DNA from 3 places in the Pseudophaeobacter sp. 1A16562 genome. Region 3 is predicted to be linked to each of the others. Evidence: riboswitches for the same ligand, from Rfam matches in the RefSeq annotation. Region 3 holds a riboswitch; each other region holds the start of a gene.
The links. Region 3 has a riboswitch for cobalamin ahead of SM764_RS03655 (energy-coupling factor ABC transporter permease). Riboswitches for the same ligand answer to the same signal wherever they lie in the genome.
Positions count from the first base shown of each region.

Region 1: it holds a riboswitch for cobalamin, as region 3 does, so the genes downstream of both, SM764_RS06420 (TonB-dependent receptor plug domain-containing protein) here and SM764_RS03655 (energy-coupling factor ABC transporter permease) in region 3, are expected to answer to the same signal.
Region 2: it holds a riboswitch for cobalamin, as region 3 does, so the genes downstream of both, SM764_RS02870 (hypothetical protein) here and SM764_RS03655 (energy-coupling factor ABC transporter permease) in region 3, are expected to answer to the same signal.

Region 1 covers NZ_JAXGFT010000004.1:571-10,762, forward strand. Annotated here, with positions in the region: partial or broken gene SM764_RS06400 (calcium-binding protein) at 1-577, shown strand, start outside; gene SM764_RS06405 (aromatic amino acid transaminase) at 750-1,931, opposite strand; gene SM764_RS06410 (zinc-dependent alcohol dehydrogenase family protein) at 2,156-3,193, opposite strand; gene SM764_RS06415 (Lrp/AsnC family transcriptional regulator) at 3,192-3,812, shown strand; cobalamin riboswitch at 4,286-4,498, shown strand; gene SM764_RS06420 (TonB-dependent receptor plug domain-containing protein) at 4,658-6,544, shown strand; gene SM764_RS06425 (ABC transporter substrate-binding protein) at 6,548-7,387, shown strand; gene SM764_RS06430 (FecCD family ABC transporter permease) at 7,384-8,367, shown strand; gene SM764_RS06435 (ABC transporter ATP-binding protein) at 8,364-9,119, shown strand; gene SM764_RS06440 (adenosylcobinamide amidohydrolase) at 9,119-9,784, shown strand; gene SM764_RS06445 (hypothetical protein) at 9,777-9,929, shown strand; gene SM764_RS06450 (MotA/TolQ/ExbB proton channel family protein) at 9,941-10,192, shown strand, end outside.
Region 2 covers NZ_JAXGFT010000002.1:95,113-105,304, reverse strand. Annotated here, with positions in the region: gene SM764_RS02885 (5'-nucleotidase C-terminal domain-containing protein) at 1-182, opposite strand, end outside; gene nudC (NAD(+) diphosphatase) at 540-1,526, shown strand; gene SM764_RS02875 (SRPBCC family protein) at 1,589-2,056, shown strand; cobalamin riboswitch at 2,165-2,400, shown strand; gene SM764_RS02870 (hypothetical protein) at 2,520-2,894, shown strand; gene SM764_RS02865 (protein-tyrosine phosphatase family protein) at 3,008-3,529, opposite strand; gene SM764_RS02860 (DNA polymerase III subunit gamma/tau) at 3,667-5,514, shown strand; gene SM764_RS02855 (hypothetical protein) at 5,535-5,888, shown strand; gene SM764_RS02850 (YbaB/EbfC family nucleoid-associated protein) at 5,899-6,243, shown strand; gene recR (recombination mediator RecR) at 6,435-7,034, shown strand; gene SM764_RS02840 (hypothetical protein) at 7,057-7,479, shown strand; gene ltaE (low-specificity L-threonine aldolase) at 7,476-8,528, opposite strand; gene SM764_RS02830 (carboxyl transferase domain-containing protein) at 8,725-10,192, shown strand, end outside.
Region 3 covers NZ_JAXGFT010000002.1:267,453-277,644, forward strand. Annotated here, with positions in the region: gene SM764_RS03640 (extracellular solute-binding protein) at 1-452, shown strand, start outside; gene SM764_RS03645 (serine hydrolase domain-containing protein) at 546-1,769, shown strand; gene cobF (precorrin-6A synthase (deacetylating)) at 1,778-2,539, opposite strand; gene SM764_RS03655 (energy-coupling factor ABC transporter permease) at 2,617-3,294, opposite strand; cobalamin riboswitch at 3,353-3,568, opposite strand; gene cobA (uroporphyrinogen-III C-methyltransferase) at 3,638-4,369, opposite strand; gene SM764_RS03665 (cobyrinic acid a,c-diamide synthase CobB) at 4,366-5,700, opposite strand; gene cobM (precorrin-4 C(11)-methyltransferase) at 5,693-6,487, opposite strand; gene SM764_RS03675 (cobalamin biosynthesis protein) at 6,484-6,861, opposite strand; gene cbiE (precorrin-6y C5,15-methyltransferase (decarboxylating) subunit CbiE) at 6,858-8,057, opposite strand; gene SM764_RS03685 (cobalt-precorrin-6A reductase) at 8,056-8,817, shown strand; gene cobJ (precorrin-3B C(17)-methyltransferase) at 8,793-9,557, opposite strand; gene cobI (precorrin-2 C(20)-methyltransferase) at 9,554-10,192, opposite strand, start outside.

The DNA.
Region 1 (10,192 bases), on a different contig from region 3:
TGAGAGCACGGTGACGCTGCAGAACTATCACCTGCACAGCTCGTTTCTTCCGCAGGACGGGACGTTCGACGGGAGCTTCTCCATCGTCGGGGACAGCTATAGTGTTGCAACCGATGACTATCTTGTCGGCAGCGACGGTGGTGTTGATCAGCTCTATGGCAATGCTGGCAATGACACGCTGGTTGCGGGCGAATCTGGGGATCTCCTGTTCGGCGGATCGGGCGATGACAGCCTGATTGGCGGAGGCGGCTCGGATCAGCTCTTCGGCGACGATGGCAACGACGTGATCACCGGCGGATCCGGCGCCGATCATTTCCAGTTCGATCTCTACAGCAACGGAGTTGATACCTTCGATTTTGGCTCGGATGTCGTCACCGATTTTGAGGTCGGTGATACGCTTGAAATCAAGGGATGGGGCCTTGGCGACCTGTCTGTCAGCGTCACGCAGAGCGGAGCAGATACACTGCTTACCGCAGAAGCGGGTACCAGCCACGAAAGCAGCGTCCTGCTGGAAGATGTGCTGGTGTCGCCCGGAGAGTGGGACCTGAGCGGGGATACCTTCACCCTCTGGGGATAACCGAACAACATAACTTGCTTTTGGACGGGCGCCGTTTGGTGCCCGTCCTGTTCACGCTTTCGATAGTCCCTGTCATTGACGCGGCAAGCGTCCGAGCCGAAACACTAGGAAGATACCGCGTGACCGTCAGACCAAGATGGCGTGGTGCAATCGACACCATTCCTGGTGAGTTTCAGTCAGCCATGACATTTTGGACCGCACGGACCAGCCACAGGACGTCCTGATCACGTAGCCGTGCCACATTGATGCGCCCGCCTTGTACGACGTGGATGCCATGGTCGCGGGTTAGCGCGACTTCCTGGGATTTGGTCAGCGGCAACAAAGAGAACATCCCCTTCTGCCGACCGAGAAACGCGAGGGTTCCTGTGCCATAGGTATCTTGTTCCGCTTTGACGATCGTCTCACGCATCTGTGCCACACGATCCCGCATCGGGTCGAGTTCATCCTGCCAGAGCGCCTTGAGCTTGGGGTCTTGCAGGATGGTGCGAACAACAGAGCAGCCATGGTCCGGCGCGTGTGATGCCCCCGAGCGGACGATTGCGGTGACCGCCCGTTTAACGCGATTGCGATCTGGGGTGCGTGTTTTGACAAAAAGTGCCCCGGCGCGATCACGATAAAGGCCAAAGGACTTGGACAGGGTGATGCAGACAATGCACTCGGGAAACCGTTTCGCAATTTGTCGGGCGAGGTCGCAGTCTGCATCGAAACTGCGGGCGAACCCGAGGTAGGCGAGGTCGATCCACGGCACAATGCCGCGCTCTTCCAGGATGTCGAGCAGAGCTGCGATTTGCTCTGATGTCATATCCGCTCCGGTCGGGTTGTGACAGGCGCCTTGCATCAGGAAGACATCGCCGGGGCTGGCGGCCCTGAGCCCGTCGAGCATTTCGTCAAAAGTGAGCTCGCTGCGGATCGAATCGTAATAGTGCAGGGATCGGAAGTTCGCCTGCGCCGCGGAGAGAATCGGGACATAGTTGCCGTAGGTCGGAGATTGCAGCCAGACCGTGGGTTTTTTGGGCATTTGAGCCAGAAGATCTGCGATCACCCGCAGGGCAACCGCACCGCCGGAGGTTTGCGCTGCGATCCAGTCGCTGCTGTAGGCGTCGCCCATGATCTCGTGGCCGAGCACCGCGCAATACTCCACATCGCCCGTGAGCGCGAGGTAGGACTTGCTGGTCTGGCTTTCGACCAGCCGCTGTTCTGCCTGTTTGACGGCCTTCAAGACCGGGGTCTGTCCCTGCGCGTCCTGATAGATGCCAACCGTCAAGTTCAGCTTGTCCTGCCGCGGGTCCTGAGCGAAATACTCTGCCCCGATCATGATTGGATCTACAGGGTATTCTTCCACCTGCTCAAACATTATTCACCCTTTCCCAGTTCGACGGTCCGACTATGGCATGCTGTGATCGCACGGGGCATCATCGTGCCGCCTCGGTCGTCAGTCATTACCTTTTCAGCCACATGAGGCGTCATGTTGGGCTGCGTCACGCGCCGGGCGATTTTTCCGTTGGCATATCGCCTTTGACCGTCAGCGATAACGCAGGCCAAGGTGTCATTTCCGATGAATGCGATTTTCTCCATGGCTCAAAAACGGGTTATGACAGTTGCACCCACGGAGCGGAATTTATCCATCTCCATCAAGGCCTGAGGGGCATCGACAAGGCTGATCTGCTCTCCGACCAGTCGTGCCGGATCCAGCTTGCCGCTGGCGACGAGGTCAAGCATCGCGCCGTAGCGATGTGCCTGCATCCCGTGTGAACCAAGCAATTCGATTTCCTGCCCGACGATCTTTGGCATTGGAACGGTCGGTGCCGCGTGCTCACCCAGCATCAGACCCACCTGCACATGCTTGCCCCGCGGCCGCAGGCAGAGGATTGAATTGGTCATAGTTGACGGGTGACCAAGTGCATCGAGAGAGACGTGGGCACCTCCGCGGGTGATCTCCCGAATGGCCTCCGGCACGTCGGCCTCCCTACCGTTTAGCACCGTCACGGCGCCAAGCTCCTTTGCCAGCGTCAACTTAGCTGGATCAAGGTCCACGCCGATCACGTTGGCCCCGCAAGCCGAGGCGATCATCACGGCGGACAGGCCTACGCCGCCGCAACCATGCACAGCCACCCATTGTCCTGCGCTGACCCTCCCTTGATCTACCACCGCCCGAAATGAGGTTGCAAAGCGGCAACCAAGGCTCGCGGCAGTGGCAAAATTCATGGTCTCGGGCAGGGCGACAAGGTTCAGATCGGCCTGATGAATGCCTACGTATTCCGCAAAGGATCCCCAGTGGGTAAAACCCGGTTGTTCCTGCTGCAGGCAGACCTGCTGGTTGCCGGAATGGCATTCGGAACAGCTGCCGCACCCGCAGATGAATGGCACGGTGACCTTGTCGCCGACCTTCCATTTTTTGACATCTTTCCCAACGGCCTCGACGACGCCAGCCAACTCGTGGCCAGGCACATGCGGCAAGTCGATGTCGCTGTCGTGTCCCATCCAGCCATGCCAGTCGCTGCGGCAGACGCCGGTGGCCGCAACCCTGAGGACAACGCCATGCGGCTCTGGCGTCGGGTCGTCCACGGTGACCAGCTTTGGCGCGCTTTGGAATTTTTCGAAAAGGACGGCTTTCATGGCAGGATCTTTCGCTGAAGAGTATTTTGGACGAGATCATAGTCTGGATGAGGGAAATACCTTTGCCAATCCTCCCCATATTGCGCAAATTTGGAGTGGAATTCCCTATGGAATCGTCATTATTGAAAGATATCTACCCATGCCTGACATCGACGCCGTCAATGCCGAGATCTTGACCCTGTTGCAGGAGGATGGCCGCATGACCAATGCCAAGTTGTCCGAGCATCTGGGTATGAGCGAGACCCCCTGTTGGAGGCGGCTCAAACGTCTTGAAGAAAGCGGCATCATCGAAGGTTATCAAGCCAATTTAAGCCGTCGAAAGCTCGGCCTCGGCGTTATGGCCTTCGTCCAGCTGCGCTGTTCCGAGCATGATCAAGCCGCGACGGCAGAATTTCAGCGCATCGTTGAGACGACACCGAACATCCTGGCTTGCCACAACACGACCGGCGCGGATGATTTCCTGCTGATCGTGGTTGCCCGTGATCTCGATGATTACAGTGGTTTCGTCGACAGCACTCTGAGGCGGCTACCCGGTGTCACCAGCATTCGGTCCAACCTCTCATTGAAAGAAATGAAGGCGTCGAGCAAGCTGCCCGTCAATGCAGCATCAATGAAATAGACTGCCGCGCAAGCTGGTTTTCCGTCGTGTTTGAACCGGAGCCTGTAACCGGCCACCGGACTGAACCTGTGCCCGCGACAGACCTTGTCGAAGATCTGGGCGTTCATGCGCGGTCTCGTACTGGAACGCTTGGGCGAAGATGGAAACGCCATAGCTTCGCCGGGATGCGGAAGAGGCGCGTTGCCGCCGCAGGGGCATTGCCAGGGGAAATCTGTCCGTGATGCGGGGCAGGGGGGACAGCCACGACTCCAGCCATTGGATTCGGTGGAGATCGGAACGGGGAACCATGCCGTAGCGTGGAATATCGCCTGCGCAAAGGTTGCGGTCGATGCGGCACAGCATTGCGTTTGCGGCATTGAAACCATCACTTAGCAGTTGATTTCAGGCGATTGTTGCTGGTGTGCGCGGTGCATTGTTTGAAAACTCCATCCTTGGCGGCGTCTACTCCTTCTTGACAGAGTAAATCCAGTTTGCCTAAGTCCGGCCATTCTGGTCCGGCTGGGAATACCATCCGGGTAAAAGGGAACATGGTAAGGCGTCGGAACAAGACGTCAAAACCATGACTGCCCCCGCAACTGTGAGCGGAGAGCAATGCTGCGATATGCCACTGCCCCAAGAGGGGGCGGGAAGGCGCGGCAAAGCTGCGACCCGCGAGTCAGGAGACCTGCCAGAAGGATCACCCAGTCCGGGTGCGGGGCGCGCCGAGGACGACGGACTTCCGTAGTGGTGGCAATTGAACCGTCTGTGGAAGCATTGCCTTCCAAAGACCGATGATCTGTACATGTTGCCCGAGATGGGCAGCCACTTTTCCTGCACCGAATGTGCAGGCTGGGAGAACTGAAACGATGCGCAAGGTAAGCTTGTCCCTGGCCGCCACCCTGATGGTCACTACCCCCGCAATTGCAACCGCCCAGGAGGCGGAGATCATCGATCTGGGCGAACTCATCGTCTCCGGTGGTTTTACCCCTGTCGAGGCGCAGAAATACGGTCGCTCGGTTTCGGTCGTGACCAGCGAAGAGATCGAACAGCGCGGCATCACCACGGTTCAGGATGCACTGCGGTCGGTCCCCGGCCTGATGGTCACCGGTGCAGGTGACAGCTTTACCCAGGTCCGCATCCGTGGCGCCGAAGCCAACCACACGCTGATCCTGATCGACGGCATCGAGGCCTCGGGCGGCGACAGCGACTATATCCTGTCTGGCCTTGATACCGCCAATATCGAGCGGATCGAGGTGCTGCGCGGTCCGCAATCGGTGTTCTACGGCTCCAACGCCTCGGCGGGTGTGATCAACATCATCACCAAGAGTGGCGGCATCGGCACCGAATACGGTGGCAGTGCCGAAGTCGGCTCGGACGGCTACCGGGCCTCGGCGCGGGTGTCGTCCCGAACCGAACGCGGCGGCATCTCGCTCAACCTCGCGCATGATAATGACGATGGCTACGATTTCTCCGGCAGCGGCGGCGAAGAGGATGGTATCCGCCGCAACACCGCGCAGGTGAAAGGCGACTACCTTGTGACCGAGCGGCTGAAGCTGGGTTTCAACCTGCGTGCCTCGGAAGAGCGTTTCGACAGCGACAGCACCTCCTTCACCGCGACCGATGCGGCCAGCTATGTGGTGGATGATCCCACGCAGTTCAGCGACCGCGATGAACAGCTGGCTCAGATCTTTGCCGAGCTCGACACGCTGGGCGGACGCCTGAAACATCGCCTGTCTTACGAGCGTACGGATTTTGACCAATCCTACAACGGCGGCGCCCTGACCGAGACAAAGACGGAAGCGGCGAAATACCTGCTGAGCTTTGGCCTTGATGGCCAGACGGTAGATCTGACAGATCACCTGCTGAACGCCATTCTGGAATGGGAAGAGGATTCCAGCCGTTCCAACCCGGCCTTTGCGCGCAAAACCAATTCGATCGCGCTGGAATACCGTGGCAGCTTTGCCAATGGTCTGGATCTGCAACTGGGCGTGCGCCGCGACAACAACAATGCCTTCGAAGATGCCACCAGCTGGAACGCCAGTGCGTCCTATACCTTTGCGGGCAGCGGTGTGCGCCTGCATGGCTCGGCCGGCACCGGTATCGTGAACCCGACCTATTTTGAGCTCTTTGCCAACAGCACCTTTGGTGCCACTACCTATCTGGGCAATCAGAACTTGCAGCCCGAAGAAAACCGCAGCTTTGATCTGGGTGTCGAGGTGCCGTTCCTGCAGGGGCGCGGGCTGGTTGATGTGACCTATTTCGACGAGACGCTGACGGGTGAGATCGAAGCCTATATGGTGAATGCGACCACCTTCTCCTTCCGCAATCAGGCCGGAGACAGCGAGCGCAAAGGTGTCGAACTGGCGGCCAGCCTTGAGGCCACGGAAAACCTCGATCTCCGTCTGTCCTACACCTATCTGGATGCCACCAACCCCAATGGTACGGTCGAGGTGCGCCGCCCCGAACACGAACTGCTGCTGAGCGCCACGCTCGATACTTTCAATGGTCGCGGCTCCATCACTGCGGATGTCCGCCATGTGGCAGGCAACTGGGACAGCCAGTTCTTTGGCACCTATGCCACGGCCGAGCTGCCGGATTACACCACTGTCGATCTCTCTGCCCAGTATGAGCTGAACCCGAATGTGGTCCTGACCGGTCGTGTCACCAATCTGTTCGACGAGGAATACTCGGACGTCTGGGGCTACGCGAAACGCGGCCGCGCTGCCTATGTCGGCGTCCGGGCCTCCTTCTGATCGATGCGCTGGCTGCCCGGCATAGCGCTGGCCTTTTTCATGGCCGCCACCGGTGCCTTTGCCGGGCCGTCGCGCGTCGTCACGATGAATCTCTGCGTGGACCAGATGGCCATGATGCTGGCCGCGCCGGATCAACTGATCTCGATTTCCTTCGTCGCCCGGGATCCGCGGGCCTCGGCCATGGCCGAAGAGGCGCAGGCCTATCCGGTCAATCACGGGCTGGCGGAAGAAATCTACCTGCTGAAGCCGGATCTGGTGCTCGCTGGCGCATCTTCGGCACCTGCAACGATGGATATGCTGCGCCGCCTTGGCGTGCCGGTGGCGGAATTCGGGCCAGCCTTTTCGCTGAAGGATGTCCGAACCCGCATCGTTGAGGTAGGTGAGGCGCTGGGCCGTCAGGAGGCCGCGCGCCGGTTGCTGGCGGATTTTGACCAGCAGCTGGAGTTTCTGCGGGCGGATGCCCCGGACAATCGCCCGCGCGCCGCGCTTTATGCGGCCAACGGATATACTGCAGGCCGCCAGACGCTGGCCGGGCAAATCCTGGAGGCGGCAGGTTTTCGCAATATCGCCGATGAACTGGGCTATGCCCATTCCGGCCAGCTGCCGCTGGAGCTGCTGGTGCTGTCAGAGCCGGATCTGCTGGTCGGCACAACCGCCTATCCGCGCAATTCCCGCAGCGAGGAAATCCTGAAACATCCGCTGGTGCGCATGCTGGCCGGACGCAGCGGCGCCGGGGAAATCCGCAATGCCGACTGGATCTGCCCGACACCGCATGTGTTGCGCGCGGTAGAGACACTGGCGGCAGAGCGCCGCGCCTTCATGGAACGTGAGGCCCGCCAATGACCCGGCTCATGCTGTGCCTCTCGGCGGCGGTGCTGGCACTGTTCCTGATCTCCCTAACGGTGGGGCCTGCAGATGTCGGTGTGGGCGAGAGCCTGGCGGCCCTGTTTGACGATGGCTATGGACCTCTCAGTCTGGTGATGCGTGAAATCCGGCTGCCGCGGGCAATCCTTGCCGCCGTGATCGGCGCCGGGCTGGGGCTGGCGGGCGCGGCGATGCAAGGCTACCTGCGCAACCCGCTGGCCGAGCCGGGGCTGATCGGTGTGTCCTCCTCAGCGGCGCTGGGTGCGGTATTGGCAATCAACACCGGCCTCGCTGCCACCGCCACGCTGGGCCTGCCGCTGTCGGCGCTGGCTGGCGCTCTGGGCGGTGTGTTTCTGGTGATGGCGCTGGCCGGGCAGCATGGGGGATCACTGACGCTGATCCTCGCGGGTATCGCCATTTCGGCAATGGCAGGGGCGCTGACCTCGCTGGTTCTGAACCTCTCGCCCAATCCCTTTGCTGCTAATGAGATCGTCTTCTGGATGATGGGGTCGCTATCGGACCGCTCGATGCAGCATGTCTGGCTGGCGCTGCCCTTTGTTCTGACCGGGATGGTGATCCTGCTGCCGCTGGGGCGCGGGCTGGATGCGCTGACTCTGGGCGAGGATGCAGCCCAGACCATGGGCGTGAACCTGAGGCAGCTGCGCTGGCTTCTGGTCGTCGGCACTGCCAGCATTGCCGGTGGCACCACGGCAGTTGCGGGCGCCATCGGCTTTGTCGGGCTTGTGGTGCCGCATATTCTGCGTCCGTTCGTCGACGGGCAGCCCTCGCGGCTGCTTTGGGCCTCCGCCCTTGGCGGCGCGATCATGTTGCAACTGGCGGATATTGCCGTGCGGCTGATCCTGCCCACCCGCGATCTCAAGCTGGGCGTGGTCACCGCGCTGGTTGGCGCGCCCCTGTTCCTGCACTTGATCTACAAGACGCGGAAGGGGCTGGCATGAGCGTGCTTTCGGTCCGGAACCTTTCTGTAACCCTGCGCGACCGTCCGGTGCTGCGCGATGTGTCCTTTGAGATTGGCAAGGGTGAGTTTGTCGGCCTGCTGGGTCCGAATGGCGCCGGGAAAACCAGCCTGATGCGGGCCGCGCTGGGGCTGATCCCGGCAGCGGGCAGCAGTTCGCTGGCCACAATGAACGCCTCTGAACGGGCCCACACGGTGGCCTGGATGCCGCAATCGCGCGAGATCGCCTGGCCGATTCCGGTCGAGCGTTTGGTCGCTCTTGGCCGTCTACCGCATCTGCCGCAGGGGCGGCGACTGCCAGCCGCCGATCAGGCCTTGGTGGATCAGGCAATCACTCGCATGGGGCTGGACTCGTTCCGCAAGCGCGCCGCCTCGCGCCTGTCAGGCGGCGAGCAGGCCCGCGCATTGGTCGCCCGGGCGCTGGCCCAAGATACGCCGCTTTTGATGGCGGATGAGCCCTCTGCCGGGCTGGATCCCTCGCATCAGATCTCAACCATGGAAGTCTTTGCCAGCCTTGCTGCCGAAGGTCGCTCGGCGCTGGTGTCCCTGCACGATCTGGGACTGGCCGCCCGTCATTGCACGCGGCTGATCCTTCTGGCCGAAGGCGGTATCATGGCCGATGGCCCGCCCGCCGAAGTGCTGACGCCCGATCTGATGGCGCGCGCCTTTGGCATCTCGGTCTGGCACGAGACCACAGCGCAGGGCCCGATATTTCAGCCGCTGGAGGTGCTGTGATGGGCGCGGTCACCCTGCAACGCCCATGGATCGAGTTTGATCTCGGCGCCGAGATGCAGGTGCTGAGCTGGGCGGTGAACCGGCCCGGATTTGTCACCGCTCGCCGCATCCTGTGGCGCGAGGTCAGGAACAGCGACCTGCCGCGCGATCTGGATGTCACCGAATGGTTCGCGGACGAATTGGCACAGCGCGGCGGCAGCGACGCGGTTGCTTTCCTCACCTCACGGGATGTGCGGCACTATTGCGAAGCCTTGGCCACGGTCGAGGGGATCTCGGCCCAAGCGGTGGCCACCGTCGGCTTGTCAAACGGTGAACGGATCGGCAACCGGGTGGATTACTCCCGCCGCGACTGGGGCACCATCAATGTCGCGCTGCGCCTTTCCGAAGGGCTGACGCAGGCCGGGCTGATTGAGGCGCTGAGCATCGTGGTTCAGGCCCGCACCGCAGCCGTGATGGATGCGGGGTTTGAGCTGCCGGGCGGCGGCGGAACAGCAACCGGCACCGGCACCGATTGCGTCGCGGTTGCTGCACCTTCCGGGGCAAATCCCTATGCTGGGCTGCACACGGCCACCGGCGAAGCCATCGGAAAAGCCGTCTACAAGGCCGTCCACACTGGCGCGCTGGAGTGGAAGGTATCCAACGCCCGGAGGGCGGTCGATGCCTGAGCGCGTGCAGATGCAGGCAGCGGCGTTGACGCAGGCGGGCCGCGCCTGCACCATCTGGCCGCGTCACGACCGTCCGGCAGACTTCCATTCGGCGCGTTTTGACCGCGGCGCTGAGCAAACCAACCCGGGACTTCCGGGCCACTGACGGAGGCTGCTATGTCCTTTGCCCCTCTTTTCGATTTCATGGCCCGCGGCGGTCCCGCCCTTTGGGTCATCGGCGCGCTGTCGGTTCTGACACTCGCCCTGTTTCTGTGGCGCCTGATCGGGCTGGCACAGGTCGGGGTCTGGCGCAGGCCGCAATCCGAAACATGGCTGGATCAATGGCGGGCCGGGGGGGCGGTGCCTGTCGCGCCGGGGCGCACGCCGCTGGACCGGGTCACACGGTCGGCGATGACGGCGCTGCTGACG
Region 2 (10,192 bases), 170 kb from region 3:
TCCAAGAGCAGCACCGTGCCCCCAGCCTCCCGGACCTCTTGCCGCGCCTCTGCGATCAGGGACGCGACGCGGGACAGGCCGATGCTGGGGTCCGGCCGGTCGGCATAATAGTCGTAGCTGAGCAGATTGCTGTGCAGATCGGTGGTTGCCAACAAGCGCAGCACCCCCTTCCCCAATGGCAAGGATTGATCCGGTCCTGTCATATTGCTCTACCCGCAGCCTGCACGGCGTCTTCCGATCTTCGTTTTTTCTCACGTTCTGACACGAACGCGTTAACCCTTTGAAACAGCGTTTCCTTGATTTGCAAAGTCACCATTTTTGAGGATGTTAACGATTGTGGCGCTGATGCCGAAAATTTGACCGGTCTAACGCCAATATCCAGCGGCAGACCGGTGACCCGGCGTTAAACATCCGCTGACAACCATAAAAATGCATCGACAGCGCTACCCGAACAGGCTGGTCATTGCGCGGTTTTGCCGCCATCAATGCAGGAAATCGGGCCTTAACGCCGGATCCCCTGCCAAAAGAAGGACAACGATATGAAACGGGCCGAAGAGGTGACATTTGGCGGCAAGGGTGGCCTGGACCGCAGCGCGCATCTGCGTGCGGATGCCGAAGCGCTAGACGCTGCCTGGGGGGCACAGAATGCACAGGTGCTGATGATGTGGCGCGGCAAACCCCTGTGCCAGCGGTCAGATCCAGAGCGCGGACCGGACGCTCTTGCCTGGATCTCCACCACGCATCCGGTGGCAGCAGAGTGCCGCGACGCCGCTCTGTTTCTCGGCCTCCTGCCGGATCAAAGCCCGGCCTTCGCCTGCGACATCAGCAGTTGGCAGCCCGATGCGCTGGACGAGATGGCGCTGGCCAGTTTTGCCGATGTGACGGAGCAGCAGCACCCGGACCTGCCCTCTGGTTATGCTTTCGCCGAGCTGCGCAGGGTGATGACCCGGCTGACCCCGCTGGAGGCCGAGCTGGCCGCCACCGCCAAGGCGCTGTTTTCCTGGCATGGCTCGCATGGGTTCTGTGCCCGCTGTGGCCACCCCAGTGATATGGTTCAGGCTGGCTGGCAAAGAAATTGCCCCAGCTGCAAGGCGAGCCATTTTCCCCGCACCGATCCTGTTGTGATCATGCTGATTACCCATGGGGACGAGGTCCTGATGGGCCGCTCTCCCGGATGGCCGGAAGGTATGTACTCCCTGCTGGCCGGTTTCGTTGAACCCGGCGAAACGCTTGAGGCCGCCGTGCGGCGTGAAGTTCTGGAAGAATCCGGCGTGAAGGTCGGAGAGGTGGAATACCTGTCCAGCCAGCCCTGGCCCTTTCCCATGTCGCTGATGTTCGGCTGCCGCGGGATCGCGCTGGATCGCGAGCTGACCATCGACCCACATGAAATCGAGGACGCGATCTGGGTCAGCAAGCAGGACATGATGACCGCCTTTGCCGGAGAGCACCCGATCCTGAAGCCTGCCCGAAAAGGAGCAATTGCACATTTTCTGTTGCAGAACTGGCTTGCGGATACACTGGATTAAAGGGAATATCGCGGCCACGCTGAGAATTGATCAATCAAAACAGGCAAGCAGGCGTCAGAGTCATGGATTTCACGAGTAAAGAAGATATCGATTCACCGATCGCCGACGTGTTTGAAGCCCTGTCGGACTTTGAAAGCTTTGAACGCTCGGCCATCCGGCGCGGCATCGACGTGCAACGGATCGGCGATATCAGCACGCCTGAAAACGGCCTCGCCTGGGATGCCAAATTCAACTTTCGCGGCAAGGCGCGCGAGCTGCGCATTGCTCTCAAATCCTATGATCCCGTCACCCGCATTCTGCTGTCCGGCGACAGCAGCGGGCTGAACGGCGAAACCGAGATCGAACTGATGGCGCTGTCGCCGCGGCGCACCCGTGTAACAATTTCGCTCAACCTGACGGCCAAGACCCTGTCGGGGCGGTTGCTGCTGCAATCCTTCAAACTGGCGCGCGGTTCGCTCAATAAAAAATTCAAAGCGCGCGCGGCAGATTTCGCCCGGCTGACCGAAGAACGGTTGAACCGCACGGCCTGAGGGCACCGCATCCGCCTGCACAAATCAGCTAGCTGACCTGGCTTGCTGGCGTTGGCGCGGATTTCTCCGACTTTCACACAAGCGAATTGACGACTCGCCCTTCGACCCGCTACCCATTTCACAGATGGTTTCCGCGATCCGCCTTTTGCGGGTCCGGGATGAAAAGGGAACGTGGTGCGATCCGGCCTCTCTCGGCCAGAACAATTCCACGACTGCCCCCGCAACTGTAGGCGGAGAGCGACCCCGGAAGATCCACTGGACGCAAGGTACAGACCTGCGGCCGGGAAGGACCGGAGAAGCTATGACCCGCAAGTCAGGAGACCTGCCATCGCACAACTCGAAACCGGGCGGGGTGTCCGGAGCGGGTGAGATGGCTCCTGTTGCGCGGCCCGTTCTGGCCGACAAGCATCCGGCCACATGTCTCTCCCCCTCTTTATGCCCCTGCCTCAGCGCGGAGGGCGCGATGATCTGGACGACAAAAACGCATGAACTTGCGGCAACAACCTGTCAACACACCGGGGCAAGCTGCCCAGCACTGGAACGGATGCTGGTGGCCCTGTGCGGGGCACTCGATACCGCGCGGGATATGACCGAAGAGGATTTTGAAATCACCGGCGACAGCCTGCTCGATGGCTGCACCCGCCATTGCCCGGCGCGCTTTTTTGCCTCGCACGACAGGATCCGGGTGTTCTGCGAAGTGGACACCGCAGCAGAGCGCAGCGGTCTGGACCGTTTTGCCGACGCGCTACTGTCCAGCGATCCACAAGCGCAGCCCGCAGATCACCTGCCGCATCGCCCCTGCTCCTTCGGAGAAGCCATCCCGCTCAGCGCGGCGTAGCGGCCGACCCAGCAAACAACAGGAGGGGCGCCGGTTATATCAGATGAATGCCGCGCCCTGTGAAGAAGAAAGCGGGATGACAGCCGGGCCCGCTCCGGCGGGCTGCCTCTGGCTCAGCGGCTGCGGGCCCAGGCCATCTGTGCCTCGGTCTCGACCGCGCAGGGGCGAGACATGCGCAGCCGGTTCAGCGCCGCCTCTGGCGCAACACCGCATTCGATCAACAGGCGCAGCACCACCATGCCGGAGCGCCCGCAGCCGCCCCGGCAATGCACTAGAACGCGGCCGCCACCGTTCAGCGCCTGGCGCGCCGAGGCGCTGACCCCGGGCCAGGCCTCGTTCACCTCCGGGCCGGGCACACCGAAATCCGCCACCGGCAGATGCACCCAGCGGCTTCCCATGCTCTGCAGATCAACCCCCAGCGTCGCGGCCCCGACGGAGACATGCTCGGCTTCGGTGGTCATGGAAATGACCAGACCGGGCTGCCAGTCGTGGATCAGCTCAAGATCCCCCTTGTAGTCGCCCCCGGCACCGGGCAGCGGGCAGATAGCAAGAATGCCATTGGCGGCGGACACCGCGTAGATCGTAAAGGGCTGCCCGGCCTGCAGGCCTGCCCCATCTGAACTCATCCCAGTCATCACACACTCTCCACCACATACAGGGAAAAACTCTGCCACCTGCCCTGCCGGACGGTCAACAGCGGTGGACGAAGCCCGCGGGCTTCCCTACCCTATGAGGCGGTCCCACTCCCATTCCGAATCCGGCACGAGACAGCATGAGCGACACCCCAACATCCGATCCTGAAACCCAAACCGCTGAGGTTCAGCACGCGGAGCAGCCGTCCGGCCAGTATCAGGTCCTCGCCCGCAAGTACCGGCCCGAGACATTTGCGGATCTGGTTGGCCAAGACGCTATGGTGCGTACGCTGAAAAACGCCTTTGCCGCGAACCGGATCGCCCAGGCTTTCATCATGACCGGTATTCGCGGCACGGGTAAGACCACCACCGCCCGGATCATTGCCAAGGGGATGAACTGTATCGGCACCGATGGCAACGGCGGCCCCACCACCGAACCCTGCGGTCAGTGCGAGCATTGCCTCGCGATAATGGAAGGCCGCCACGTGGACGTGATGGAGATGGACGCCGCCAGCCGCACCGGCGTCGGCGACATCCGCGAAATCATCGATTCGGTGCAATACCGCGCGGCCTCGGCCCGCTATAAGATTTACATCATCGACGAGGTTCACATGCTCTCTACCAGCGCGTTCAACGCGCTGCTGAAAACGCTGGAGGAACCCCCCGCCCACGTGAAGTTTATCTTCGCCACCACCGAGATCCGCAAAGTGCCGGTGACGGTGCTGTCGCGCTGCCAGCGGTTCGATCTGCGCCGGATTGAACCCGAGGTGATGATCGCCCTCCTGCGCAAGATCGCAACTGCCGAAAACGCCCAGATTGCCGAGGATGCGCTCGCTCTCATCACCCGCGCCGCCGAAGGTTCGGCCCGCGATGCAACCTCGCTGCTGGATCAGGCGATTTCCCACGGTGCGGGCGAGACCACCGCCGATCAGGTCCGCGCCATGCTGGGCCTTGCCGACCGGGGCCGGGTGCTGGATCTGATGGATATGATCCTGCGCGGCGATGCGGCTGCGGCGCTCAGCGAGCTCTCCTCGCAATATGCCGAAGGCGCCGATCCGCTGGCTGTTCTGCGCGATCTGGCCGAAATCACCCATTGGGTGTCGGTGGTAAAGATTACGCCAGACGCGGCAGAGGATCCGACCATCAGCCCGGATGAGCGCGCCCGCGGTCAACAGATGGCCGAAGCGCTGCCGATGCGGGTGCTGACCCGCATGTGGCAGATGCTGCTCAAGGCGCTGGAAGAGGTCGCCGCCGCCCCCAACGCCATGATGGCTGCCGAGATGGCGGTGATCCGCCTGACGCACGTGGCCGATCTGCCCAGTCCCGAGGAGTTGATCCGCAAGCTGCAGGATATGCCGCCCCCGCCGCCCGGCGGTGGTGGCGGAATGCCCATGCAAAGCGTGGGCGCGCCTGCCGCGGGCGGGGCATCGGCTATCACCTCTGCTCCGCCGCAAGGCGCACCGGGCGGTGGATCGTCCGGCGGCATGACCATGTCGCACGGCCAAGGGCAGGGACAAGCCACTGCGCTGGCACCGGCCGCAGAAAAGGCCCTCGCCCGCTACCCGACCTTCGAGCATGTGGTGGAACTGATCCGCACCAACCGTGATGTGAAACTGCTGGTCGAGGTGGAAACAGGCGTGCGCCTCGTCGCTTACCAGCCGGGCCGGATCGAATTCACACCGCATGCGAATGCGCCCCGAGACCTTGCTGCGCGCCTCGGCACCGCCTTGCAAAACTGGACCGGCAGCCGCTGGGTCGTCACCATCGCACCCGACGGCGAGGCCCCGACGATCGCCGAAATCCGCGATGCCGCCGAAAACGCATTGCGGACGAAGGCCAGCGAACACCCGCTGGTACAGGCGGTGATCGACAGTTTCCCCAAGGCCCGGATCACCCGTATCCGTACCGCCGAGGAAATGGCCGCCGAGGTCGAGGCCGAAGCCCTGCCCGAGGTAGAAGACGAATGGGATCCGTTCGAAGACGGGTAGCGACTGGCCTGACGGTCCTCTTGTTCACCCTGCCAACAACCGCCTTCGCCAAAACCTGCTTTGCCACCGGCGATCTATCCGATAGCGCGTGGGATGTGCTTTGGCGGTTGTCGGCCAAGCCTGCTGTCTTGGCCCTCTTCGCTCTTGCCGGATTCGCGCTGTACAGCAGAAAGCGCGCCTCCTTTGCAATCGCAGGCTTTCTTTGGGGCATGCTCGCGGCCGCAATTGCCGTCGATAATCATGAGCTTTTCTTTGATGATAAGAGTGCCTTGGGCATAATCGAAGACTGCACCGCCTCCCCCCACTTGTTCATCGCGCTTGCAATTGCGATATGTTCGGGGATGACTTACGGCGCCCTGCGCCCCCGCACTTAGGAGAAACACCATGCTCAAAGGCCTCGGCGGTCTTGGCGATATGGCCAAGATGATGAAATCGGCACAGGAACTGCAAACCAAGATGGCGCAGATGCAGGAAGACCTGCACAACGTCATGGTTACCGGCGAAGCAGGCGCGGGCCTGGTCAAGGCCACCGCCTCGGCCAAGGGCGACCTCAAGGCGCTGGATATCGACCCGTCCATCTTCAACGGCGATGACAAGGAAATGGTCGAGGACCTGATCCTGGCCGCCATCAAGGACGCACAGTCCAAGGCAGCCGAAAAAGCGCAGGAAGAGATGACCAACCTCACGGAAAGCATGGGCCTTCCCAAGGACATCAAGCTGCCCTTCTGATCCGGAGGCGCGACTGAAAAGTTCCGAAAAGGCGGCCTTGGCCGCCTTTTTCATGTCTCACGGGCATACGCCCTTTGCCCGATCTGACGCGCAGGCACCGCCCAGACAAACCCTGAACATCCATCGCGCTTCCCCTTGCCATTGCCCGCCGTGATGCGTCTATATGGGCTAACACTCCAAAGGCCGCCTCCATGCAAGACCGCTCTACCAGCGACATCGAAACCCTCATCGATCTGATGGCAAAACTGCCCGGCATGGGGCCGCGTTCGGCCCGGCGGGCAGTGTTGCACCTGATCCGCAAACGCGCGCTTTTGCTGACACCGCTGTCGGACATGATGACCCGCGTCGCCACCACCGCCCGCGAATGCCTCAACTGCGGCAACGTGGGGACCGAGGACATCTGCGAGATCTGCGACAGTGAGGCCCGCGCCAATGGCGAGATCTGCGTCGTCGAAAGCGTCTCGGATCTCTGGGCGATGGAGCGCGCAGGCGTTTTCAAGGGGCGCTATCACGTACTCGGCGGCACCCTCTCGGCGCTGGACGCCATCGGCCCCGAGGATCTGCGCATTCCCCGCCTGGTCGACCGGGTCGGCAGCGAAGCGGTGAGCGAGGTGATCCTGGCGCTGAATGCCACCATCGACGGGCAGACCACGGCCCATTACATCGCCGACCAGCTGAGCGGTCAGGTCAAACTTACCTCACTGGCGCAGGGTGTTCCGATCGGCGGCGAGCTGGATTACCTCGACGACGGCACCATCAGCGCCGCGCTGAAGGCCCGCAAGGAACTCTGACGGTGAGAGGGGAAGGACAGCCATGCCAACCGCCCTGCACCGCCCGGTTCTGAGAGCCGCCATATTTTATTTTGCGGCCGTGTTCTTCTGCGGATTTGTTCTGGGCAGCCTGCGGATCTTCGTGCTGCTGCCCCTGATGGATGAACTCTGGGCGGTCTGCCTTGAACTGCCCATCATGCTCACCCTCAGCTGGCTGATCGCCCGGCACCTGACCCGGAATCGCAAGGATCTGCATCCTGCCGCCGCGCGCCTGTGGATGGGGATCTGGGCCTTCGGGCTGCTGATGGTCGCGGAATATGTACTCGCCACCAACCTGATGGGCGCGCGCCCCAGCAGCTACTTCAGCCACTGGGCCACCCCTGCCGGGGCGATCGGGTTGGCAGGGCAAATCGCATTTACCCTGATCCCGTTTGTGCAACGGATAACCCGTCGCGAAACGCCTTAGCTGAAGAAGGCCTGGAACGCGGCAATCGCGCCGTTGAGGCCCTCATCGGTGACATCCTTGTGCAGCACCAGCCGGATCGGGCCGCTGTCCCCTGCCCCAATCACCACGCCCGCCTTGGCCAGATGCGCCTGCAGGGCTGCGTTCTGCACCTCTGCCGGGGTGAAGAACACCATGTTCGTGGCTTGCGTGACTTCTCCCGCGCCCAGAGCGCGCAAGGCATCTGCCAGCGTAGCGGCCCGGGCGTGATCCTCTGACAGACGGTCGACGTTCTGCTCCAGCGCCATCAGACCTGCCGCAGCCAACACCCCGGACTGGCGCATGCCGCCGCCCAGCATCTTGCGCCAGCGCCGGGCGCGGGCAATCAGATCGGACGGACCGACCAGAACCGATCCCGCAGGCGTGCCCAACCCCTTGGACAGGCAGATCGACACGGTATCGAACAGAACCGCCAGATGCGGTGCAGAGCAGCCCAGCTCGGTGATAGCGTTGAAAAAACGCGCCCCGTCCAGATGCAGCGACAGGCCCGCAGCCCGGCCCGCATCGGTCATCGCGCGCATGTCCTCCAGCGAAATGGCCTGTCCGTTGTGGGTGTTCTCCAAGGACAGCAGGCGGCTGATCGGCATATGGGAATCATCCGGTTTGACCGCTGCCGCGATCGCTGCGGGATCAAGTCCACCGCCGGGCTGCACCTCCAGCGGGTAGAGCGCGCTGCCGCCCAGCACCGAAGCGCCGGCCGCCTCGTATTTGAAGACGTGGTAGTCGCGGCCGGTGATGATTTCCTCTCCACGCCCGCAATGGGACAGGAGCGCGGTCAGGTTGCTCTGGGTGCCGGTGGGCAGGAACAGGCCCGTTTCCTTGCCCAGACGCTCGGCCAGGGTGGCCTCCAACTGGTTGACCTGCGGATCCTCGCCATAGACATCATCGCCCACCTCGGCCGCCGCCATGGCCTGACGCATCGCGTCGTCGGGGCGGGTGACCGTGTCGCTGCGCAGATCGCACAGCACCCCTGCACCGGTTTCGGTCTGCGTCATTCCTGCATATTGGCTCATGATGATCTCTCCAGTCGATTTTGCGCAACGCTAGCCGCAAGAGGTCGGCACGAAAACCCCCAAGTCGCGGGTAGATAACAACCTTCTGTGTCCCGCCCCAGCCCTGATCCGGAAAAGTGACCCCACGGTCAAATTGACAGCTGCCCCCGGCGAACGCTTGACTGAGAACAACATCAGCGATCAGGGAGGGGTACTGGTGACACTCATAAAGGCCGAAAGCGCCGCAATCGTCGCCGAAGTCCATGTCGCTCCGGGTCAGGAAGTGGCCGCAGGCACGGTGTTGCTGGCCACCGAACTGATGAAAATGCGCCATGAAATCCGCGCCGAGCAGAGCGGGATTGTCACTGCCGTTCATGTGACCGCCGGACAAGAGTTGCAGGGCGGTGAAACGCTGATTACATTGGAACCCGGCAGCGTGTCCGTTGAGGAGGTCGCAACCGACGATACCGCCCGTCCTGATCTGGAGGAATATGCGGCCCGCATGGCGCTGCTGGACGATGCCGCCCGTCCCGAGGCCGTCGCCAAACGTCACGCGCTGGGAGGCCGCACCGCAAGGGAGAACATCAACGATCTGTTCGATGCGGGCAGTTTCACCGAATATGGCGCCCTTGCTGTGGCGGCCCAACGCGGCAAGCGGGCGCTGCCCGATCTGCAGGCGCGCACGCAGGGCGACGGTATCATCTGCGGAATCGGCACGGTTTCTGGGCGTACGGTGGCTGCCATGGCGGTAGATTACATGGTTCTGGCAGGCACACAGGGTTTCAACCACCACCGTAAGATGGACCGCCTGATCGAGGTCGCCAGCCGCGACCGGCTGCCCATCGTCCTCTTTGCCGAAGGCGGCGGCGGAAGACCCAACGACGGCGACACCGCCCTGATCATGGCCGCTTGGTTGAATGTCACCTCCTTCCGCCATTTCGCCGCCTACAAAGGGCCGAAAATCGGCATCGTGTCGGGCTATTGTTTCGCCGGAAACGCGGCCCTTTACGGGGTCTGCGACCTCCGGATCGCCACCCGCAATAGCTGGATCGGCATGGGCGGCCCGGCGATGATAGAAGGCGGCGGGCTGGGTGTCGTCGCCCCGAAGGAGATCGGCCCCAGTGACGTGCAGGCAGGCACCGGGCTGATCGATATTCTGACCGAAGACGAAGCCGAGGCTGTGGTGGCTGCGAAACGGCTGCTGGGCCTTGAGGCCGCACAGACACCACCCGCCGATGACCCAGAGGAAACCCCGGACCTGCGCAATGTCGTGCCTGTGGACCGCACCCGCGCCTATGACATGCGCGCAGCCATCGACGGGCTGGCCGACAGTGACACGTTTCAGGAGCTGCGCCGCGGGTTTGGCGCGGGCATGATCACCGGCTTTGCCCGGATCAGAGGTCGCGCAGTGGGGCTGCTGGCGAACAACCCGCTGCACCTTGGCGGCGCCATCGATGCCGAGGCCGGTGACCAGGGCGCGCGTTTCCTGCAGCTGTGTGATGCCTGGGGCCTGCCCGTCGTCACCCTATGCGACACGCCCGGCTTCATGGTCGGCCCCGAGGTCGAGAAAACCGGACAGGTGGCGCATATCTCGCGGCTGTTTCTGGCCGGAGCCCATTTCAGCCAACCGCTGGTGACGCTAATCCTGCGCAAGGCCTATGGTCTGGGCGCGATGGCGATGGCGG
Region 3 (10,192 bases):
TGGCACTGCTGCTCAAGGCCAAGGAAGACTGGCGCACCATGGATTACGCGGTGATCGAGAAGCTGACCTCGAAGGATGTCGACCTGTCGCAAAGCTGGAATGGCGCCGCGATGCGCGCCCGCGCTGACCGCCCGACGCTGAAATACGCCTATCCTAAGGAAGGCTTCACCGGCTGGATGGATAACGTCGCGGTGCTGGCGGATGCCCCCAACATGGAGAACGCCAAGCTGTTCGTGAATTTCATGATGGAGCCTGAAAACGCGGCGATGACCTCCAACTTTGCCCGCTATGCCAACGGCGTCATCGGGTCCGAAGAGTTCATGGACGCCGAAATGCTGGAGGCGCCCGAGATCGTGATGCCTGAGGGCGCCCCGGTGCCGGACTTCGTCAAACCCTGCGATCAGGATGTTGTGGCGATGTACAACAAGGTCTGGACCCGCCTGAAGCAGTAACTCAGCCAAACAGAAGGGTGGTGGCCCATGGGGCCATCACCGGAATTTTTGACCGCAGTCCAGGCGCTGGGCTGCCATGCGGGAGCGTGCCCAATGCACCGGACAGCAGACAGTCTGAAGCCGAAAACGGCGCGGGAAATCGGCATCATGCAGGGATTTCCGCCGCCGCCGGAAAAACGGCCGACGCTGGACAACTGGGATCTGGCCCCCTTCAATCGCTGGTCCTTCCAGAACATGCGGCGCCTGTTTCCCACGGCGGATGTGCGCAGCGGTCCCGCTGCGGCTGCGCCGCTGCCAGTTGCGCTGCAGGATATGTCAGAGGTCTGTTTTGCCACCGGCGCAGGCACCCGCCAGTCGGTCGGCGATTGGCTGTGGCAAAGCTACACCGACGGGTTTTTGGTGCTGCACGGTGGCGCCATCGTCACCGAGTTCTACGCCAATGATTTTCACGCCGAGGCCGCGCATCTGGGGCAGTCGGTCTCCAAATCCGTGATCGGCATCCTCGCCGGGATTTTACACGGCGAGGGGCTGCTGGATCTGGCTGCCCCGCTGGAGGAGATCGTGCCGGAACTGGCGGGCACCGGCTATGCGGGTTGCACGGTGGATCAAGCGCTGGACATGCTGTCCGGTGCGCGGTTCTCTGAGGATTATGGGCTGCCGGGCAGCGACATGACCCGGGTCGATATCGCCTCGGGTTGGCGCCCGGTGCGGGACGGGGAGATCAAGCCGACCATACGCGACGTGATCCTCTCCCTACCGCAGGAGCGGGCGCATGGGCTCGGCTTCTCCTATCGGTCGATTGAAACCGATGTCATTGCCTGGGCGCTGGAGCGGGTAAGCGGTACGGATCTGTCTGCACTGCTGTCCGACCGGATCTGGCGTAGGCTTGGCTGTGAACAGGATGGGTTCTTTACCGTCGATGATGCGGGCACGGCGCTGGCCGATGGGGGGTTCAATGCGAGTCTGCGGGACTATGCCCGGTTCGGACATATGGTGCTGAATGGCGGCCGGGTTGGCGATGACCAGATCGTGCCCGAGGCCTGGATCGATGGTATCTGCACCGGCGCGGATCCATCGAAATTCGGCGCGCCCTATGACGTGCTGTCACCGCAAGGCGCCTATCGGCGGTTCTGGTGGGTGCACGATCCCCGGCGCGGCGTGTTCATGGCCCGGGGTGTGTTCGGTCAGCTGATCTTTATCGATCGCAGCGCCGATGTTGTGATCGTAAAGCTGTCGAGCTGGCCCGACTATCTGATCCCGGCCTTTGGTCTGGATGCCGTGCAGGCCTGCGAGGCCCTCGTCAGCGCGCTGGACTAGGGCGGGGGTTACCTTCGCGCGGGGCGGCGCAGGATGTAGATATCCATGATCCAGCCATGCTCCGCGCGCGCCTTCGCACGGACCTTGATGATCTCATCTGCGGCTTCGCGCAGCGCGCCGGATAGGGAGATTTCATTCTCCATCCCGGCATAAGCCGCCCACCAGATCTGAACACCTTCGGGGTCGATGGACTGAAAACTGCAGTCGCCGTCCAGCATGATGACCAGCGTGTCGGCACTCTCCGGCCAGCCCGCCTCGCGCAGTTGGCGGCCGGTGGTGATGGTGACGGGATCACCGATTTCGTTGAGGGGGATGGCATGGCTCGCCGTCAGCGCCTGGATTGAGGTGATGCCGGGAATGACGTGCAGGGAAACCTCGGTCCGGGCCTGAAGCCGCGCGGCGATGCGCATGGTGCTGTCGTAAAGGGATGGATCGCCCCAGACCAGAAAGCCGACCTTGCCGCCCCGGGGCAGGTGCTGATCGATGGTCTCTTGCCAGATCTCGGCAATGGCATCGTGCCAGTCGTCCACTCGCTGTCGGTAGCTTGGTGTCGCGGGATCGCGCTGCGGCAGGTCGAAATCGACGATCGCAGGCCCTGGCGATTTGATCACCCGTTTGCAGATGTCCCGGCGCAGACCGGCCAGATCGTCCTTACCGGCACCCTTGTTGGGGATGAGGATTAGATCCAGCCCGTTCAGGGCTTCGACCGCCTGCAGGGTCAGATGCTGGGGATTGCCGGTGCCAATGCCAACAAGGGTGAGATCAATCATGTCTGGCGCCTTTGGAAAAGAAACACGGCCCCGAAACGGGACCGCGCTATGTGACACTTCAGATGTCAGCGAAAGGCTTACGCAGCCGCATAAAGGCGGGGCGTGACCAGACCGCTGCGCTCAAGTCCGCGCAGGCTTTTGGCGGCGGCCAGAACGGCCAGATCGGCCAGCGGTTCGATCAGGATGACGGTCATGTAAGCTGCACCAAAGGTAAAGACCGAGGCCATGGTTTCGGCGCCGATGCCCTGACCGTAGAAGGCCCAGAAAGCGACCCAGCCGACAACGCCTGCCTGATAGGCGGTCGACAGCGCCAGCGCCTGAGAATACTTCAGATCAACATAGGCAGTGTTCGGAGCGATGATCCGCTTGGCCAGTTCCTTCATCGCGAACAGCGGGACCAGCAGCGTGGTCAGGTTGATGAAATACTGCGGCAGATCGATCGGGGCAAAGAACACGCCCTGGATCAGAAGTCCCATCGCCAGACCGAAGGCAGCAGGTGCAGCGCCCAGCAGCAGGAACAGGGTCGAGCCGAGGATGAAGTGAACCTCGGAAACGCCCACAGGGAAATGCGGCAGCACTTCGAAGAAGGTGAAGACGCCGACAGTCGCAATGGCCGAACGCGCCGCAAAGGATGCGATGCCGGAGGCGGCCAGATCTTCCATCGTCTTTTTCGCAGCAAAGCCCATGGCGCCAGCGGCGGTGGCATAGGACAGGGCGATTTTGACGCCGTTTACGATTCCGGGTTCGATATGCATGTTCTGTCTCCTTGCCGCCTCACCCGGCGGCATTACATAGGTTATGGTTGGGCCATCCTGGCCACGTCTTCCAACGGCAGGTCTCCTGACTCGCGGGTCGATGCCGGTCCGGGGCCTTCCCAGTCCTGATAGGGACCAGTGGCTATGCCCGGTGGCTCTCCGCTCACAGTTGCGGGGGCAGTCACGGATTTGGCGCCTGATGGCTACACCTCACCGTGTTCCCTTTTCATCCTTGGGTCTTGGACCCGTCGGAACCTTTGGTCTTTCAGAGATGACACAGCGCTCACAAAGCTGTCAACGTGTCTGGCGCGTCATCCGTGTTTCAATTGCGGCATATGGGCGATCAGCGGGGAAGGTCCTCATCGGCCAGGGGACCATAGAGGATCAGCACCGGTGCCTTGGTCTCCATCGCGCGCAGGACCTCGGGGAGTTCCCCCACCGTGTGGCAGGACAGCGACTGATCCGGGGTCGAAACACCCAGCGCGATCAGCGCGTGCGTCTCGGGCGGCAGCCCGGCCACCAGCAACCGTTCGGCGAGCGCTGCAAAGGTGCGTTTCCCCATGTAGACAACGGTCGTGGCTTCGGGATCGGCGAGGGCGGTCATATTCAGCCCTTCGGGCAGGCCGCCGGTCACGTCATGGCCGGTGATGAATTGCAGTCGCCGTGCGGTCAGCCGCCGGGTCAGCGGGATATTGGCGGCCGCCGCAGCTGCCGAGGCCGCGGTGACGCCGGGCACGATCTCGAACCCTATGCCTGCCTGCCGCAGCGCGGTGATTTCTTCTTCCAGACGGCCAAAGACGCCGGAATCGCCGGATTTCAGCCGTACCACATGCGCCCCGGTTGCTGCGTATTCGACCAAGAGTTGGCTGACGTGGTCCTGCCGGGGGGAGGGGCGGCCTGCGCGTTTGCCCACCCCGACCAGATCGGCGTCCGTGCGGGCATGGGTCAGGATCGGCCCCGAGGACAGATCGTCGAACAGCACCGCATCCGCCGCCTCCAGCCGTTTCACCGCCTTGACGGTCAACAGCTCAGGGTCACCGGGGCCGGAGGAGACGAAACTGACAAAACCGCTCATGATTGCTCTCCGGTAATCAGGTGGAAGAAGGTGCCGGTCACATGCCCCCGCACCGATCCGGTTTCCGGCACCGGGTTGCCATCCGCGTCCATCACCCGGGCCAGTGGGGCATCGGGCTCGTCCAGTATGGTCGAATAGTGGAACTCATGCCCGCGCAAGGCACCGCCTGCGGCAAAGCCCGGCATCGGCGCCTCCAGAACGGCGCGGCGGTAGCCAAGGTGGATTTTTCGCTTTTCATAAGAGGTGACGAGCCCCAGCAGCCCGGCCATGCGGTGACGGTTGCCGTCCTTGTCGATCAGAGCCTCGCCCAGTGCCATGTAGCCGCCGCATTCGCCATGGACCGGCCGGGTTTCGGCGTGTTTGCGCAGGGCGGCGCGGAAGGTCCCGGCAGCGGCCAGCCTGCCGCCGTGCAGCTCGGGGTAGCCCCCCGGCAGCCAGACCAGATCGGCATCCGGGTCCGGGGTCTCATCCGCCAGCGGAGAGAAGGGAACGATCTCGGCCCCTGCTGCCCGCCAGCCTTCCAGAAGATGCGGGTAGGTGAAGGAAAACGCCGCATCCCGCGCCAGTGCGATGCGCTGCGCAGGCGGTTTCGGCAGGGGGGCTGAGGCGGGCGCAGCTCCGGCACGGGCGGCGGATTTGATCGCCTCCAGATCCACGTTCTCGCGCAGGAAGGCGGCATAGCCCGCGATCGCGGCTTCCAGATCCGGGTGTTCGACCGCCTGAATGAGGCCAAGGTGGCGTTCGGGCAGGGTCAGGTCGCCACGACGGGGCAGGGAGCCAAGCACGGGAATGCCTGCGTGCTCCATTCCCAGACGGGTCAGCCTTTCGTGGCGCGGGCTGGCAACACGGTTCAGGATCACACCGGCAAAGGGCAGGTCAGGATCATAGGCGCGAAACCCCAGCGCGGTGGCTGCTGCCGATTGCGCCTGACCGCCTACATCCACGACCAGAATGACAGGCCAGCCCATGCGTTTTGCGGTTTCCGCCGAAGAGCCAAAGCCGCTTTGGCCGCGCGTGGCAACGCCATCATAAAGCCCCATGGAGCCTTCCCCGATGCAGATCTGCGCGCCGTTTGCCTGCCCCGCAACGGCATCCAGAAGGCCGCCATCCATCGCCCAGGTGTCTAGGTTAAAAGAGGCCTGCCCCGCAGCGGCCAGATGAAAGGCCGGATCGATATAATCCGGTCCGCTTTTGAAGGGCTGCACGGCAAGACCATCCTCGGCCAGTGCGCGCAACAGGCCCAGCATCACAGTGGTCTTGCCCGTGCCCGAGGCGGGCGCCGAAATCATCAGACCCGGCGGATAGGATCCGGTCTTGCCCGTTTCAGTCATCGCCTTCGCTCCAATCCGCCCATTGGCTGTCGGCGCTTTGCGGGCGGTAACGCCGGTCATAGTCCTGCGCGTAAAGGCAGCTTTCGTCGAAGTGCTCGGCGCCAAGTGCACGGCCCACGAGGATTAGCGCGGTGCGCCCGCGCGCGCCTTCGGTGGCCTCGATCAATGTGCCTAGGGTGGCCTTGATGATCTTCTGATCCGGCCATGTCGCCCGCCAAACCACTGCGACCGGGCAGTCGTCGCCATAGGCCGGAGAGAGCCGCGCCACCACATCGTCCAGCACATGCACCGAGAGGTGAATGGCCAGCGTCGCGCCGGTGCGGGCGAAATTCTCTAGCGTTTCGCCTTCGGGCATGGAGGAGGCCCGCCCCGAGGTGCGCGTCAGCACCAGCGATTGCGCAACGCCCGGCAGGGTCAGCTCGGCGCCCAGCGCAGCGGCGCCTGCGGCAAAGGCGGGCACGCCGGGGGTTACGTCATAGGGAATACCCAGATCGCGCAGACGGCGCAGTTGCTCACCCATGGCTGACCAGACCGACAGATCGCCGGAGTGCAGCCGCGCCACGTCCTGTCCGTCTTTATGCGCAGCCTCGATTTCGGCCACGATCTCATCCAGCGACAGGGAAGCCGTGTTGATGATCTTGGCGCCCTCCGGGCAGTGCTGCAGCAGCGCCTCGGGCACCAGTGATCCGGCATAAAGGCAAACGGGGCAGGCTGCGATCAGGTCGCGGCCACGCAGGGTGATCAGGTCGGCGGCGCCGGGGCCGGCGCCAATGAAGTGAACGGTCATGAGGTCAGTCTTTCTGCAATGGCCGCAGTGGCAAGGCCATCTGCGGTGACAACGCGGGGAACGAGAAGGCGGGCGGTTGCTGTGGTGCGGCCGTGGCATGCGCCGCAGAGTGCAGCAGCTTCGGCTAGCGATCCGGTTGCGAACCGGGTTTTGATACGGGGCGACATGGTCGGCGTTTCAAGGCCAGCAATCGCCTCTTCCGAAAGGGCGATCATCGGCAGGTTCAACTCGGCGGCAAGGGCTTGAAAGGCGGGGCTTTCCACCTTTGCTGCGAGTGAGGCGAGCGCATCGGGCTGATGCCCGGTCAGCGCCAGGGCGGCGCGCAGGTCGGCAACGGTCGCCGCTTTGCGAAATCCCAGACCCGCGACCTTCATCGCGTGACGCTCCACTGGATGACAGGACGCGCGCGGTCCCAGCCGCGCTTGGAGCCAAGCGGCCCGGCTTCGGCCAGTTCCACCTTCATCAGATACCCGCCGCGTATGGCATGGGCCTGCATTAGCAGGGTCTCGGTTTCTAGCGTCACGCCATTGGCGACGATCCGTGTGCTCTCGGGCAGCACTTGCCACAGATGATCCAGCAACGCCTGTGAGCCACCGCCGCCGATGAAAACGCAATCGGGTATTTTCTGTCCATCCAGCACATCCGGCGCGCGGCCCAGAACCGGTTTCATGCGGTGTTCAATCCCGAACCGTTCGGCATTGGCTCGGATATTGATGAGGCGGTCTTCCCGCGGCTCAAACGTGATCGCCCGGTTGCATGGCGCGGCAAGGCACCATTCCACCGAGACAGATCCGGAGCCGCCACCGATGTCCCAGAGCAGCTCTCCGGCTCGCGGTGCGAGTGCCGAAAGGGTCATGGCGCGGATCGGGCGTTTGGTGATCTGCCCGTCGCTCTGGAACACATCGTCGGGCAAGCCGCTGGCGCGGGGCAGGCCCGTGCTGCCCGCCACCTGAAGCGCGGCCACCACGGGGGCGGCGATGCCGGTCAGGTCAAAGGTCTCTGCGCGACTGCTGTGCACTTGGGCGCGGGGCCCGCCCAGCGCCTCCATCACCTTCAGCGTTGTTGCGCCGAATCCCTGCGTGGTAAGCCAATCGGCCAGCGCGGCGGGGCTGTCGCCATCCCGCAGGGTGCAAATGATCCGGGCTCCGGCTGCCAGCACTGGGGTCAGCCGAGCGAAGGGGGCAGCATGAAGGCCAAGGCAAAGTGTCTCCTCCAGTTTCCAACCCAAGGTATTTGCCGCCAGAGCAAAGCAGGAGGGGGCGGGGTGCGATACCCATTCATCCGGGCTGAGATGCGCCACCAGCGATCCACCCGCGCCGTGCCAGAAGGGATCGCCCGAGGCCAGCACCACGGCGCGTTGACCGCGCGCCGCAAGCACCGGATCGATGGAAAACGGAAGCGGCCAGGGCTGGCCGCGATTACCTGCCTGCACCAGATCCAGATGGCGGGGGCCGCCAAAAATCACCTCGGCCTCGTCCAGCGCCTTCCGGCTTGCATTCGCCAGCCCAGCCGGTCCATCGTCGCCGAGGCCGACAATGGTCAGCCATTGTTTTACAAGAGGATCAGACATGACGCGCATCCTGCTTCTGGGAGGCACCACCGAAGCCTCGCGCCTTGCCGAGGCACTGGCCGAGGCCGGGATGGATGCGGTGTTCTCCTATGCGGGCCGCACGGCGCGTCCCGTCACCCAGCCGCTGCCACTGCGCGTCGGGGGCTTTGGCGGGGGCGAGGGCTTGGCGGCTTTCCTTCAGGCCGAAGGGATCACCCATGTGATCGATGCAACGCACCCCTTTGCCGCGCAAATGAGTGCCAATGCGGTCTATGCCTGTGAACGGGCGAATGTGGCGCTTTGTGCATTGGAGCGCCCCGCATGGCAGGCGCAGTTGAGCGACGACTGGCGCCATGTGGAGAACTTGGCCGAGGCGGTTGAGGCGTTGCCGGAAGTGGGGGCGCGAGTCTTCCTGGCGATCGGCAAACAGAACCTCGCTGCCTTTGCTGACAAACCCGGAAACCACTATCTGTTGCGGCTGGTGGACCCGCCCGAAGGCCAGATTCCCCTGCCGGACAAGACCGTTGAAATCGCGCGTGGCCCGTTTGATGTGGCGGGGGATCGGGCACTGATGCAGGCCCATGGTATTACCCATATTGTTTCCAAGAACGCCGGTGGTTCCGGTGCCGAAGCCAAGCTGCAGGCAGCGCGCGATTTGGGGCTGCCGGTGATCATGATCGCCCGCCCGAAGGTGCCGCAGCGCCTGACCTTTGGAACCGTGCCTGCGGTCATGGCGTGGTTGTCTGGCCGCCCGGATCACGGGGCCGAACCTTCTGCGTAGCGGGGCGTGTAGACGTGTCGCCCGATGGCCCGCGTGTCGCGGTTGCCAACGATCACCATGGTGCGCATGTCCGCCATTTCCGGCCTTGCGTCTTTCAGCGCGACGGTGGTGATCTCCTGCGTCGGCTTGGTGACGTCCCGGGCAAAGCTGATCAGCGTGTCTTTTCCGCAGGCCGCGCGCAGGATCTCAAGCGCGTGGGCGAACTGGTGAGGGCGGGACTGGGAGCGTGGATTGTAAAAGGCCATGGCAAAGCCCGCTTCACCCGCCGCGCGCAGGCGGGATTCGATCAGCGACCAGGGTTTCAGATTGTCGGAAAGGTTGATCGCCGCGAAATCGTGCCCGAGCGGCGCACCGATCTGGGCGGCGGCAGCTAGCATGGCGGTAATGCCGGGCAAGACACGGATATCAAGCTCCAGCCAGTCATTCGGCCCAGCCTCAAGCGCCTCGAACACGGCGGAGGCCATGGCAAAGACACCGGGATCGCCAGAGGACACAACGACAACGCGGCGTCCCGCAGCGGCCATCTCAAGCGCATGGGTGGCGCGGTCGACCTCGACCCGGTTATCCGAAGCATGAAGCACCAGCCCGTCGCGCGGCGCGATGCGTTTCACGTAAGGGATATAGCCGACGATATCTGTTGCAGCGTCGATGGCATCGCGCACCTCTTGGGTCACCAGCGCCTCTTCGCCGGGACCTAGGCCCGCGACGACCAGCCATCCGCTTTCTGTCACTTGCGTCATGGCCGACGTCCCTGTCCATGCACCAGCACGATCGAGAAATAAGGCACCTCGCCAACTACTTCGGTCAGCTTTTGCACGCTCTGTGTCGGCATGGTGCCGCGTTCCACCAGCCAAGCATCGTCGAGCTTGCCCGCCGCCTGCAGCGCGCGGCGCAGTTTGGGCAGGTTGCGGCCGATCTTCATCACCACCAGCGCGTCGGTTCCGCGTGCGCGCTCGGTCAGCTCATCCTCGCTGAGCGTGGCCATGGCGACGGTCAGCACATCGTCGCCCCAGGTGATCGGCTGATCGGTGGCAGTCCAGCAGCCGGACATGCCGGTGATGCCGGGAATGATGTCCACGTCGGCGCGGGCCTGAAGGCGGCTGTGCAGATGCATGAAAGAGCCGTAAAGGAAGGGATCGCCTTCGCAGAGGACAACGACGTCGTCGGTCCGGGCGATCTCTTCCAGACGGTTGGCCCATTGATCGTAGAAGTCCGACAGCAGGCGATTGTATTCGGGATCGGAGAAATGGATCTCCGTTGTTACCGGATATTCCATCGCATGTTCCTGCACCGTGTCTGGCAGCAGATGTTCGACAATGGTGCGGGCCTGACCCCTGCGGCCTGCTTTGCGGAAATAGGCAATGTGGCGCGCGCC